3 regions of the Arthrobacter sorbitolis genome follow, and region 3 is predicted to be linked to each of the others. Evidence: riboswitches for the same ligand, from Rfam matches in the RefSeq annotation. Region 3 holds a riboswitch; each other region holds the start of a gene.
The links. A riboswitch is a leader RNA that binds a small molecule or an ion and turns the genes downstream of it on or off. The one in region 3 is predicted to bind cyclic di-AMP.

Region 1: another riboswitch for cyclic di-AMP. It lies ahead of ACX80K_RS12900 (NlpC/P60 family protein); the one in region 3 lies ahead of ACX80K_RS00875 (C40 family peptidase).
Region 2: another riboswitch for cyclic di-AMP. It lies ahead of ACX80K_RS14380 (LysM peptidoglycan-binding domain-containing protein); the one in region 3 lies ahead of ACX80K_RS00875 (C40 family peptidase).

Annotation. Positions count from the first base shown of each region.
Region 1 covers NZ_JBTNDM010000007.1:38,607-41,788, forward strand. The annotation lists gene ACX80K_RS12890 (MarR family winged helix-turn-helix transcriptional regulator) at 29-448, opposite strand; gene ACX80K_RS12895 (hypothetical protein) at 691-1,011, opposite strand; gene ACX80K_RS12900 (NlpC/P60 family protein) at 1,347-1,718, opposite strand; cyclic di-AMP (ydaO/yuaA leader) riboswitch at 1,907-2,079, opposite strand; gene ACX80K_RS12905 (YsnF/AvaK domain-containing protein) at 2,437-3,182, opposite strand, start outside.
Region 2 covers NZ_JBTNDM010000009.1:88,058-91,239, reverse strand. The annotation lists gene sfnG (dimethylsulfone monooxygenase SfnG) at 1-980, opposite strand, end outside; SAM riboswitch class I at 986-1,091, opposite strand; gene ACX80K_RS14385 (hypothetical protein) at 1,194-1,430, shown strand; cyclic di-AMP (ydaO/yuaA leader) riboswitch at 1,514-1,724, shown strand; gene ACX80K_RS14380 (LysM peptidoglycan-binding domain-containing protein) at 1,730-2,671, shown strand; gene acs (acetate--CoA ligase) at 2,773-3,182, opposite strand, start outside.
Region 3 covers NZ_JBTNDM010000001.1:185,073-188,254, forward strand. The annotation lists gene rnc (ribonuclease III) at 1-107, shown strand, start outside; gene mutM (bifunctional DNA-formamidopyrimidine glycosylase/DNA-(apurinic or apyrimidinic site) lyase) at 108-1,067, shown strand; cyclic di-AMP (ydaO/yuaA leader) riboswitch at 1,205-1,380, shown strand; gene ACX80K_RS00875 (C40 family peptidase) at 1,383-2,243, shown strand; gene ACX80K_RS00880 (VOC family protein) at 2,391-2,807, shown strand; gene ACX80K_RS00885 (NAD-dependent epimerase/dehydratase family protein) at 2,839-3,182, opposite strand, start outside.

The DNA.
Region 1 (3,182 bases), on a different contig from region 3:
ACTGGACGACGTCCTCCTGGATCGTTCGTCAGGCGGGAACCGGCCCCAGTCGGGTGATGATGTCGATCAATTGCTTGCGCAGCACCTGATCAGGCAATGCAGCCGACACAGCCGCATCTGCGGCTCGTTGATCGATGCGATGGAGGAGGTTCCGTCCTCGCACCGTGATACGGGTTTGCATGGAACGAGCGTCCGAAAAGTCGCGGGCCCTGGATACGAGCCCCTTGAATTCGAGCTTCTCCAGGATCTGTCCGATGGTGGACCCTGTGACCCGTACCAGGGCGGCAAGGTGCGTCTGGGTGATCGGGCCGCTGTCCTCCAGGGCCGTCAGTGTGGTCGCGCCCGCGTGGGTGACGCCCAGATCAGTCAGGCGCTGGGTCTCGTGCTGATCGTTCAATCGGGCGGCCGTACTCAACAGGCGACTGGTGGACCAGTGTGCTGTATTCACGTGCACCTTCTCTCTCATCACTCACCGTAACTCGTGCTTCCTCCCACCGAAGACCCAGGACGATCGCGGAGAACCGGAGGAGCCTGGGACCGAGGGCTGAACCCCCGAGGTGCCGGGGGATCTGCGGGACCGGTTGAGCTCCATTTGCGCGCACCACCGGAGCGGGCACTCGATCGTGGGCATGCCCCGGAGCAGATGGGACGGACAGCGTTGGGCGAAGATCCCTTGAACGAGGTCGAGTCCTACACGCTGAGGGCCTTGTTGATGCGTCTGATGCGGGTGGGCAGGGACAGCTTCTTGCCGTCGTTGTCGACTTCCTGCTTGATGAGGGTCGTCCCGGCGTCCTGGATGGACAGGGCGAGGCCGATCGCGGCGTCCGGGGGCTGGATGAGGCATGCCTCGGGGTTCCCGTCCTTGCCGAGGAGTTCCAGGAGGACGACGTCGTGGGCTGCGATGGTCGTGGCTCCGAGCGGTGTCACGTACTCCCTGCCGGCGGGGATGGGTGTTACCCGGACGACGGGCGGACGGGGCTCGTCTGGGATGGTGAGGGGTTCAGGGGACATCGTGCTCTCCGTTTCGGGCCGTAGGCCGGATGACATTTTTTTGAAGGCCGTTCACCTTCGTGATGCCGAGGGCAGGGTTGCTCGTCCATGAGGTCGCTGTCCAGGAAGGCCGATTCGCCAAATTCGGCGATCTCGGCGTGGCCGGCGCCCCTGACGGATCATGCGTGGCGGGATCGCCTTCCAAGGGAGTCATGGCTGGAGGGTTCTCGTCACACCTGGGTCTTCGTGCCGGTAGATGGACGGGCATGCTGATGGGGGCCGGAGGAGAAGTGCCCGGCGGGGTCTCCCCGCCGGGTACTTCTCGGATCCGTACTGTTCAGTCGTGCGGTAGGACTCTAGGCGTTGACCCGGTAGTAGGAAGGCCCTGAGCCGATGTCAGCGCTGTTGACGACGGTCTGGCCGCCGTTGAATCCGCTGTGGATCGCCTCGCCGCCGCCGATGTACACGGCGTTGTGCGGAACTCCCGCGCCACCGTCTTCGTAATAGATGAAATCACCCGGGTGGGGGACCGCGACGGGGGTCGCCGACTCCATCAGGCCGGCCGGGGATTCATCCCCGACACCACCGACCCCGGCCGCCTTCAGCGCCTGCTCACCCAGAACTGTGCAGTCCTGGCCCGCGCCCAGCTGGGATTCTGCCGAAGCGAGGATCGCCGCGTTGGTGGACGACGCGGGGCTCTCGGGTGCCCCCGCGCCGGGGAAGGTCACGGAGGGCCCGGTCGGGCTCTCCGAGGCGCCATCCGCAGCAGCCCGCGCTGGTGCCGGCGGAGGCCTGGGCTGGAACGCGGACCCCGAGCATCAGCGCCGACGCCGCGCCGAGCGCGGCCACCGGACGGACCACCCTTCCGGGGCTGCTGCTGCGAAGGCGTGGGGCATGGGAAATATTGGACATGTTCAGAACCTCTCCAGATGCCTGCGAGGTGAGCTGTCGGATGCGGATGGAAGTCACCCCGGCCGGAGATGACCCGAACCGTTCTTATGGTCCGGGCCTCGTGCGGCTTGACCCCTAGGACCCCGAGGGGCCCGATCATTGGTTCCCCCGCCTCTGCCAGATGAACGTTGAAACGGAACCTTGCGATAGTGGCAGAGCTAGGCAATCCATCCAAGGGTGCTGCCCCTGATGTCAGGGCACGGCACGCCTTCCACGCTAACTCGGGCTCTTTCCCGATGTCACATCGCGGTCACCTCATCCAGCGCATCAGCAGGGGCTGGCGCCCGCGATCGGCAGGCTGGAAAGTAGCTGAAGCAGGACGGCGCGCAGCACACTCCCGTGCTCGGTCGACTGTTCCTCATGCGAGACAGCTTCTCCGAGCCCGAAACCCTGAACGACCACCCTTCTCGAGCTGGAAACGCCTAGGAGCGCTGCATATTTGCAGCGCCCCTAGGCGTTTCTTGGTGGTGCCGGCGGATCTACCCGCCGATGACCCTACCTGGTGCGGCGGTCCGTGCCGTTGGTGGTGCCGTCCAGGTCGGTGCCGTCGGCGTCGAGGAGTTCGATCTTTTCCTTGCGGACCTCTTCGGTGACGGTTTCCTGGGCGGTGACGGTCTCCTTGTCGAGGCGGACGCGCTCGACCGGGACGGCTTCCTTCTCGACGACGGGACGCTCGGCGTGGAGGACCACTTCGTGCTCCTCCTCGCTGATGGCGGGGCCGTCGTACGCGTCGCCACGGTTGGCGTCGGTGATGGGCTCGCGCTCGATCCGGACCTCTTCGTGGGTCACGGGAACGGTCTGGGTGACGTTCTCGGTGACGACGTACTTGCGCAGGCGTGCACGGCCGGCCTCACGACGCTCGGTGCCGACGTGGAGCTGCTCCTCGGAGCGGGTCATGGCGTCGTCCGTCGTGGGGCCCGAGGTGTCGTAACCGACGGTTCCTGGCGCGTCCTTGCGGTCGACGCGCTCGTCGCCGGCCTGGTAGCCGGCCTCGAACCCGGTCGTTCCCGCGGTCGTGCCGGTCGTGCGGGTGGTGTCCGAGTCGAGGAAGTCCCCATGGGTGTCGCCGGTCGTACCGGTGGTTCCGGTGTGGCCGGAGAGCCCGTAGTGGCGGTAGAGGCGGTCTTCTTCCTCGGGGCTGAGGGCGCCATCGGACTCGATGCGGGGTGCGTCCTTGACCTGGTCCTTGGTGTAACCGATGGTCACATCGTTGCCGTTGACGTTCGCTCCCTGCAGGGGCG
Region 2 (3,182 bases), on a different contig from region 3:
TACTCGACGATGCGCTCGGCGATCTGCTCGGGCGTACCGATGAGCTGTGTCTTGAAGCCGTCGTTGTACTGGACGAGGTCCTCGAACGTGGAGTCCGCCCACATGCCCCTGCCGTCCTTCGTCGAGGCTCCGGCTTCCTGCACGGCGTCGCGGAAGCCCTCGACGGCAGGCCGATGCGCCTTCTCGACGATCTCACGCAGCGTGTCCCGGGCCTCCTTCTCGGAGTCGCGGGCGATGACGAACCCGTTGAGCCCGTACCGGGGGTGCCGCCCGGCCTCGGCGGCGGACGCCTGGACGCCCGCGATGTTCTCCTTGAAGCCCTCGAGGTCCTTGCCGTTCGAGAAGTACCAGTCCGCCACCCGACCCGCCGTGGCCTGGGCCGCCGTCGAGTTGCCCCCGAAGAAGACCTCGGGGTGCGGGCGGCCGGGCACGTCCACGGGGGCGGGGCTCAGCGTGAAGTCCCGGATGTCGTAGTACCTGCCCGACTGGCTGTACCCCTCCTCGGTCCACAGGCCGCGCAGCACCCGGATGAACTCCTCGGTGCGGACGTAGCGTTCGTCGTGCTCGAGCCATTCCAGGCCGAAGTTCACGAACTCGTCCTTCAGCCAGCCGGAGACGATGTTGACGGCGGCACGGCCGTTCGAGATGTGGTCGGCGGTGATGATGAACTTCGCCAGGACGCCCGGGTGCCACATGCCGGGATGGACCGCGGCGATCACCTTCAGCTTCTCCGTGGCGGCGAGGAGGGCGAGGGAGAACGACGTCGCCTCGTGCTGCTTGTCCGCTCCGTACGACGCGGCGTAGCGGGTCTGCGACAGGGCGTATTCGAACCCGGCGTCCTCGGCGATCCGGGCGAGCTTCCTGTTGTAGTCGAAGTCCCAGCTGGTGCGCTGCTCGATCGTCGAGACGACCAGGCCCCCGCTGACGTTCGGCACCCAGTAGGCGAATTTCAGGGGGGTTGAAAGGTCGGCGACGCTCATCGGATCCTCCATCGGTCTGGCAGTAGCACCCTTCTGTCGCCGCGTCGGATGCGGAGGCCAGGGTTGCTGCGGCGTCAGTGAGCCAGATCTCTCAGCCGCTCGGGATGGTCAGATCGAGTCTGACACCGAGCCGCCGGGGAACCAAACAATGTGTCCCCGTGTGAGCGAGCCCCGCCGCATGCCGCGCCCGTCCCTCCCGCATAGGGTGGGGGGATGGAGAGCTGGAGGGCGGCGGAGCGTACCCACGAGCAGGGATTCTGGAGCACGCTCCTCTGTGTCGGGGCGGCGCTGACGGCCGCGCTGTCCGGCAGCCTCGTGGCAGCGGCCATCGGCGCTGATCCGACGGCGAGCGCCTGGTTCTACCTGCAGCAGTCGGTGCTCCTCGTCCTCAGTGCTGCATGCACGGGGCTCGCGTTCCGTCGCCGGCGATCGGCCCGTACCGGGGGGTAGGGTACGCGGCGTTATGTGAATGTGACAAAACGTCCGAGCAGTGGCTATGTTCGTCGGGTGCCTCCGCCTATGTGAGGCGCTCCTGGACGAAATGCCGAGCCCCGCCGTCGTCCCGGATACGTTCGCACACATCACGGCGGGGACGGGGGAACCACAGTTCCAGTGGGCGCGCAGCAACACCTGCCGACGTCCTTGGGGTTAAGTCGCATCGCAGCAGCTGATCAGCTGGTGCACGCGCCCGGGTGACTCCCATCCGAACCCGACAGCTCACCCCGCAGGCATGGGAGAGGTATACATCCATGTCACGAAAGATCTCTTCGGCGCGCCACCGCGCCGCAATCGACGGCAATCTCGCACTGCAGGGCCTGTCCCGCGCCGCGAAGGCCCACGCCACCATGGTGGGGCGTCCCGTTGCCGTCGTCGCCGTCACGTCGGGCCTCGCGCTCAGCGTCGTCGGCACCGCCCACGCCGGGTCCTACACGGAGCAGGCCGCGACGCCGGCACCGGCAGCCGTGGCAGCCCAGGCCGCTCCCGCCGTCCAGGCCGCTCCCGCGGCTCCGGCCGCTGCAGCCGACGCGACCCACACCGTCGTCGCCGGCGACACCCTCGGCGGCATCTCGGCGAGCTACGGCGCGGACCTGACCGCGGTCCTCGCGGCCAACGGGCTCTCCCTCGCGTCCGTCATCTTCCCCGGTGACTCCATCGTGATCCCCACGGGTGGAGCGGCAACCGCGCAGACGGTCTCCGTTCCTGTCGCGGTCGCTCCTGCGGCTCCCGTGCAGCAGGCAGCGGTCGTCGCCCCGGCGCCGGTCGTCCAGCAGGCTGCGGCCGTCGCCCCGGCTCCTGCTCCCGCCCCGGCCCCGGCCGTGTCGGAAGCCCCCGGTTCGGGCGTCTACCTGGCCTCGGCCGAGGTCACCCCGGCAGCCGGCGGCGCCGGTGGGACCCTCCTGGCGTCGGCCCAGTCGCAGCTCGCGGCCGGAGCGGTCCAGGACTGCACCGTGCTCGTCGAGAACGCGCTGCACGCAGCCGGGATCGCCGCGGGCGACCTCGGCCCGTCGCAGTTCTTCCAGTACGGCGCGACGGTGGCGACCCCCGCCCCCGGCGACATCGTCATCACCGGTGGCCACGTGGCCATCTACGCCGGTGGCGGCCAGGTCATCAGCAGCGGCATGAACGGGTCGAACCTCACCATGCAGCACCCTCTCTCGGACCTTCCGGGAGCATCCTTCGTCCGGGTCTGATTCCTGAACGAACCACACGCGGGAAGCGGCAGGTGCTTGGACGGGGCGCCTGCCGCTTCCTTCTTTAAGCGGGATCCGTCCGGGCGGGCGGCGGGCGGGTTTCAGCCCCGCGCCGCCAGGACGTGCTGGATCCCGGGGATGCACCCCTCGTTCTGCAGGGACGTGGTGTCCCCGAGGGGGCTGCCCTCGTAGAGTTGCGTCAGCAGGCGCCGCATGATCTTCCCGGACCGCGTCTTGGGGACATCGGGCACGACGACGACGGCCGAGGGCCGCGCGATCGGTCCGATCGCCTCCGCCACATGGGCGCGCAGCGTCGCAGCGACGTCGGCCCCATGGTCCGCGCCGGCGGTGAGGACCACGAAGGCCGCGATGGCGTGACCCGTCAGCGGATCCGGGATCGGGCATGCGCCGGCCTCCGTGACGAGAGGGTGGGCGACGAGCGCCGATTCGATCTCGATGGTGGACAGGCGGTGCCCCGAGACGTTGATGACATCGTCGACACGGCCCAGGA
Region 3 (3,182 bases):
CGGGCCCCGCTGCCGACGCGGGCGCCACCGCCGCTTCCGGCCCCGCCTCCAACCCCGCCTCCAACCCCGCCTCCAACCCCGCCTCCGGCATCGTCGACGGATCCTGAGTGCCCGAACTCCCCGAGGTGGAGGTCGTCCGCCGGGGTCTCGCCCGCTGGGTGACAGGACGCCGCATCGAGGCCGTGGAGGTTCTCGACGCCCGGTCGCTCCGTCGGCACGTGAACGGTGTCGAGGACTTCGCGGGGAACGTCACCGGCTCGCGCGTGACCGACGTGGTGCGGCGCGGGAAGTTCCTCTGGCTGGTCCTCGAGGACCCCGACGCTGCCGGGCCCCCGCACGTGGCACTGATGGCACACCTCGGCATGAGCGGGCAACTCCTGATCGAGGAGCCCGGCGCTCCGACGGAGAAGCATCTCAAGGTCCGCCTGACCCTCTCCGCGGCCCTCGACGACGACGGTGTGCCGTTGCCGGCCGAGCTGCGCTTCGTGGACCAGCGGATCTTCGGCGGCATGTTCGTCGCCGACCTGGAACCGACCGACGACGGCCACCCGGGCGGGCAGGGGCAGGGGGACCTGCCGCTCGTCCCGCACCAGGCCGCCCACATCGCACGGGACCTCCTCGACCCCGCCTTCAGCCCCGAGGCCTTCCATGGGCGGATCAGGGCGCGGAGGACCGGCCTCAAGCGCGCCCTGCTCGACCAGGGGCTCGTCTCCGGCATCGGCAACATCTACGCGGACGAGGCCCTGTGGGCCGCGAGACTCCACTACGCCCGGCCCACCGATACGCTCCGCCGGCCGGACACACTCCGCATCATCGGTGCGGCCACGGACGTCATGACCCGTGCACTCGCCGCCGGAGGGACGAGCTTCGATGCCCTCTACGTCAACGTCAACGGCGCATCCGGCTACTTCGCACGGGACCTCGAGGCGTACGGACGTGCAGGGCAGCCGTGCCGCCGCTGCGCCTCGGAGGGCCGCGAGACGCTGATCCGCCGGGAAGCGTTCATGAACCGGTCCTCCTACCTCTGCCCGCACTGCCAGCCGAGACCGCGGAACGCACGGCCGTAGACCCGTCGGCACCGGGAGTGATCTTGCCCTCGTGATCTAAACGTGACAATCGAGGAACCACCGCGTACCGTTGAACCCGCGTCCGTTCCAGCAAGGAGGGGCGCCCATCCTCTTTCTGCCGAACCCTGTCGATGAGGATGGACCGTTCGCACAAACCATTCGACAGGGGCGGGGGAACCAGTAGCGGACTCCATGTGAGTCCTTGGGGTAAAGACACGCGTCGACCAGCTTGGGGGCGATGGTCGACAGGTGTGTGTCCGGATGTCCCATCCGAACCCGACAGCTAACTTCGCAGGCATTGGGAAAGGCATCAGCATGTCCAAGAAGAGCTCAATCGCGCGCCACAGGGCAGTCCCCACGCGCACCAACCCCTTCATCACGGCCTCCCGCGCCGTCACCGCCAGTGCTTCGGTGGCCGGCAAGCCCGCCGCCGTGGTCGTCACCGCTTCCGGCCTCCTGTTCGGCGCGGCCCTGCCGGCCAGCGCCGCAGGCGAGATCAGCGTGGACACCCAGGCGGCCGCGGTCAGCACCGCCGCCGCAGGGACCTACACGGTGCAGGCGGGCGACACGCTCGGCAGCATCGCGGCGTCCCACGGTGTCAGCCTCGAAGCCGTCTTCACCGCCAACGGCCTCGGCAGCAGCTCGGTCATCTACCCGGGCCAGTCGATCTCCCTCGGCGGCTCCGCAGCCCCCCAGCAGTACTCCGCCCAGTCGGCGTCCATCGTGGCGGCTCCGGTCGCGGCCCAGGTCGCGGCCCCTGCTGCGGCTCCCGCCGTCTTCGCCGGTAACTCCACCGGCATCAGCACCCAGTCCGCGGCCTCGACCGCGCGGATCCCCGCCGGGCCGGTCGCCGGTATCGCCGCGACGGCGATGCAGGGCGTCGGTTCGGGCTACGTCTACGGCGGAACCGCCTTCGGCGCCTGGGACTGCTCCGGCTTCGTGCAGTGGGCCTACGCCCAGCAGGGCATCAGCCTCCCGCGCACCACGTGGGCGCAGTTCGCCTCCATGACGCCCACCAGCACCCCCCAGCCGGGTGACCTGGTGAGCCAGAACGGTGGCAGCCACGTCGGCATCTACCTCGGCGACGGCCAGATGGTCAGCGCGCTGAACCCCTCGCAGGGCACGCTGGTGCACTCGGTCGACGTGATGGCGGTCGACGGCTACTACACGCGCTAACCGCGACAGCCCATGGGCCGGCCGGACAAGGCCGGCGGCAGGGCGCACGAACGCTGCAGAAGGGCGGGATGCCGGGCATCCCGCCCTTCTCCGCGTCGGTCTCCGGGTGTAAATTCCGGCGGGACACGCCTACCCGAAGGAGCACCGATGTTTCGAGGATTCGCCACCATCAGCTTCTACGCGGACGATCTCGCCGCAGCCCGCGCCTGGTACACGGAGCTGCTGGGGATGGGACCGTACTATGCGTTCCCGCAACCGCCCGAACCTCCCGCCTACCTCGAATTCCGGGTGGGCGACGACGAGGACGAGCTCGGGTTCATCGACAGGCGGTACGCGCCGTCCGGTGCGTCGCATCCCCCGGGCGGTGCCGTGATGTTCTGGCACGTGGACGATCTGCCCGCCACGCTGGACAGGCTGCTCGGCATGGGCGCGACCGAGTACGAGCCCGTCACGGAACGGGGGACCGGCGGGTTCAGGACGGCGTCGGTCGTGGATCCGTTCGGCAACGTGCTCGGGCTGATGAACAATCCGCACTACCTCGAGGTCCAGGCCCGGCGGGCATGACCCGGCCGCCCTGACGGGGACCCCGGAACGACTAGGCCCGGCGCGCGTAGTGGCGGGTGAGCCGCTCGAAGCCCTCCTCGATCCCGACGGACGGCTCCCAGTCGAGGACCGCGCGCGTGCGCCGCTGATCGAACCAGTGCGCCGTCGAGAGCTGCTCGGCGAGGAAGCGCGTCATCGGAGGTTCCTCCGTGCGGCCCGAGGCGAGCCAGGCCCGCTCGATGAGCGCCCCCGCGCCGCGTGCGACCGCGCCCGGCACCGACCATGCGGGCGGCTCGACCCCTCCGGCGCGGCAGATCCCCGCGAGCAGTTCCGCGATGGGCCGCGGTTCGCCGTTCGTGACGACGAGGGCCCGACCCTGTGGCGCCTCCCCTCTGC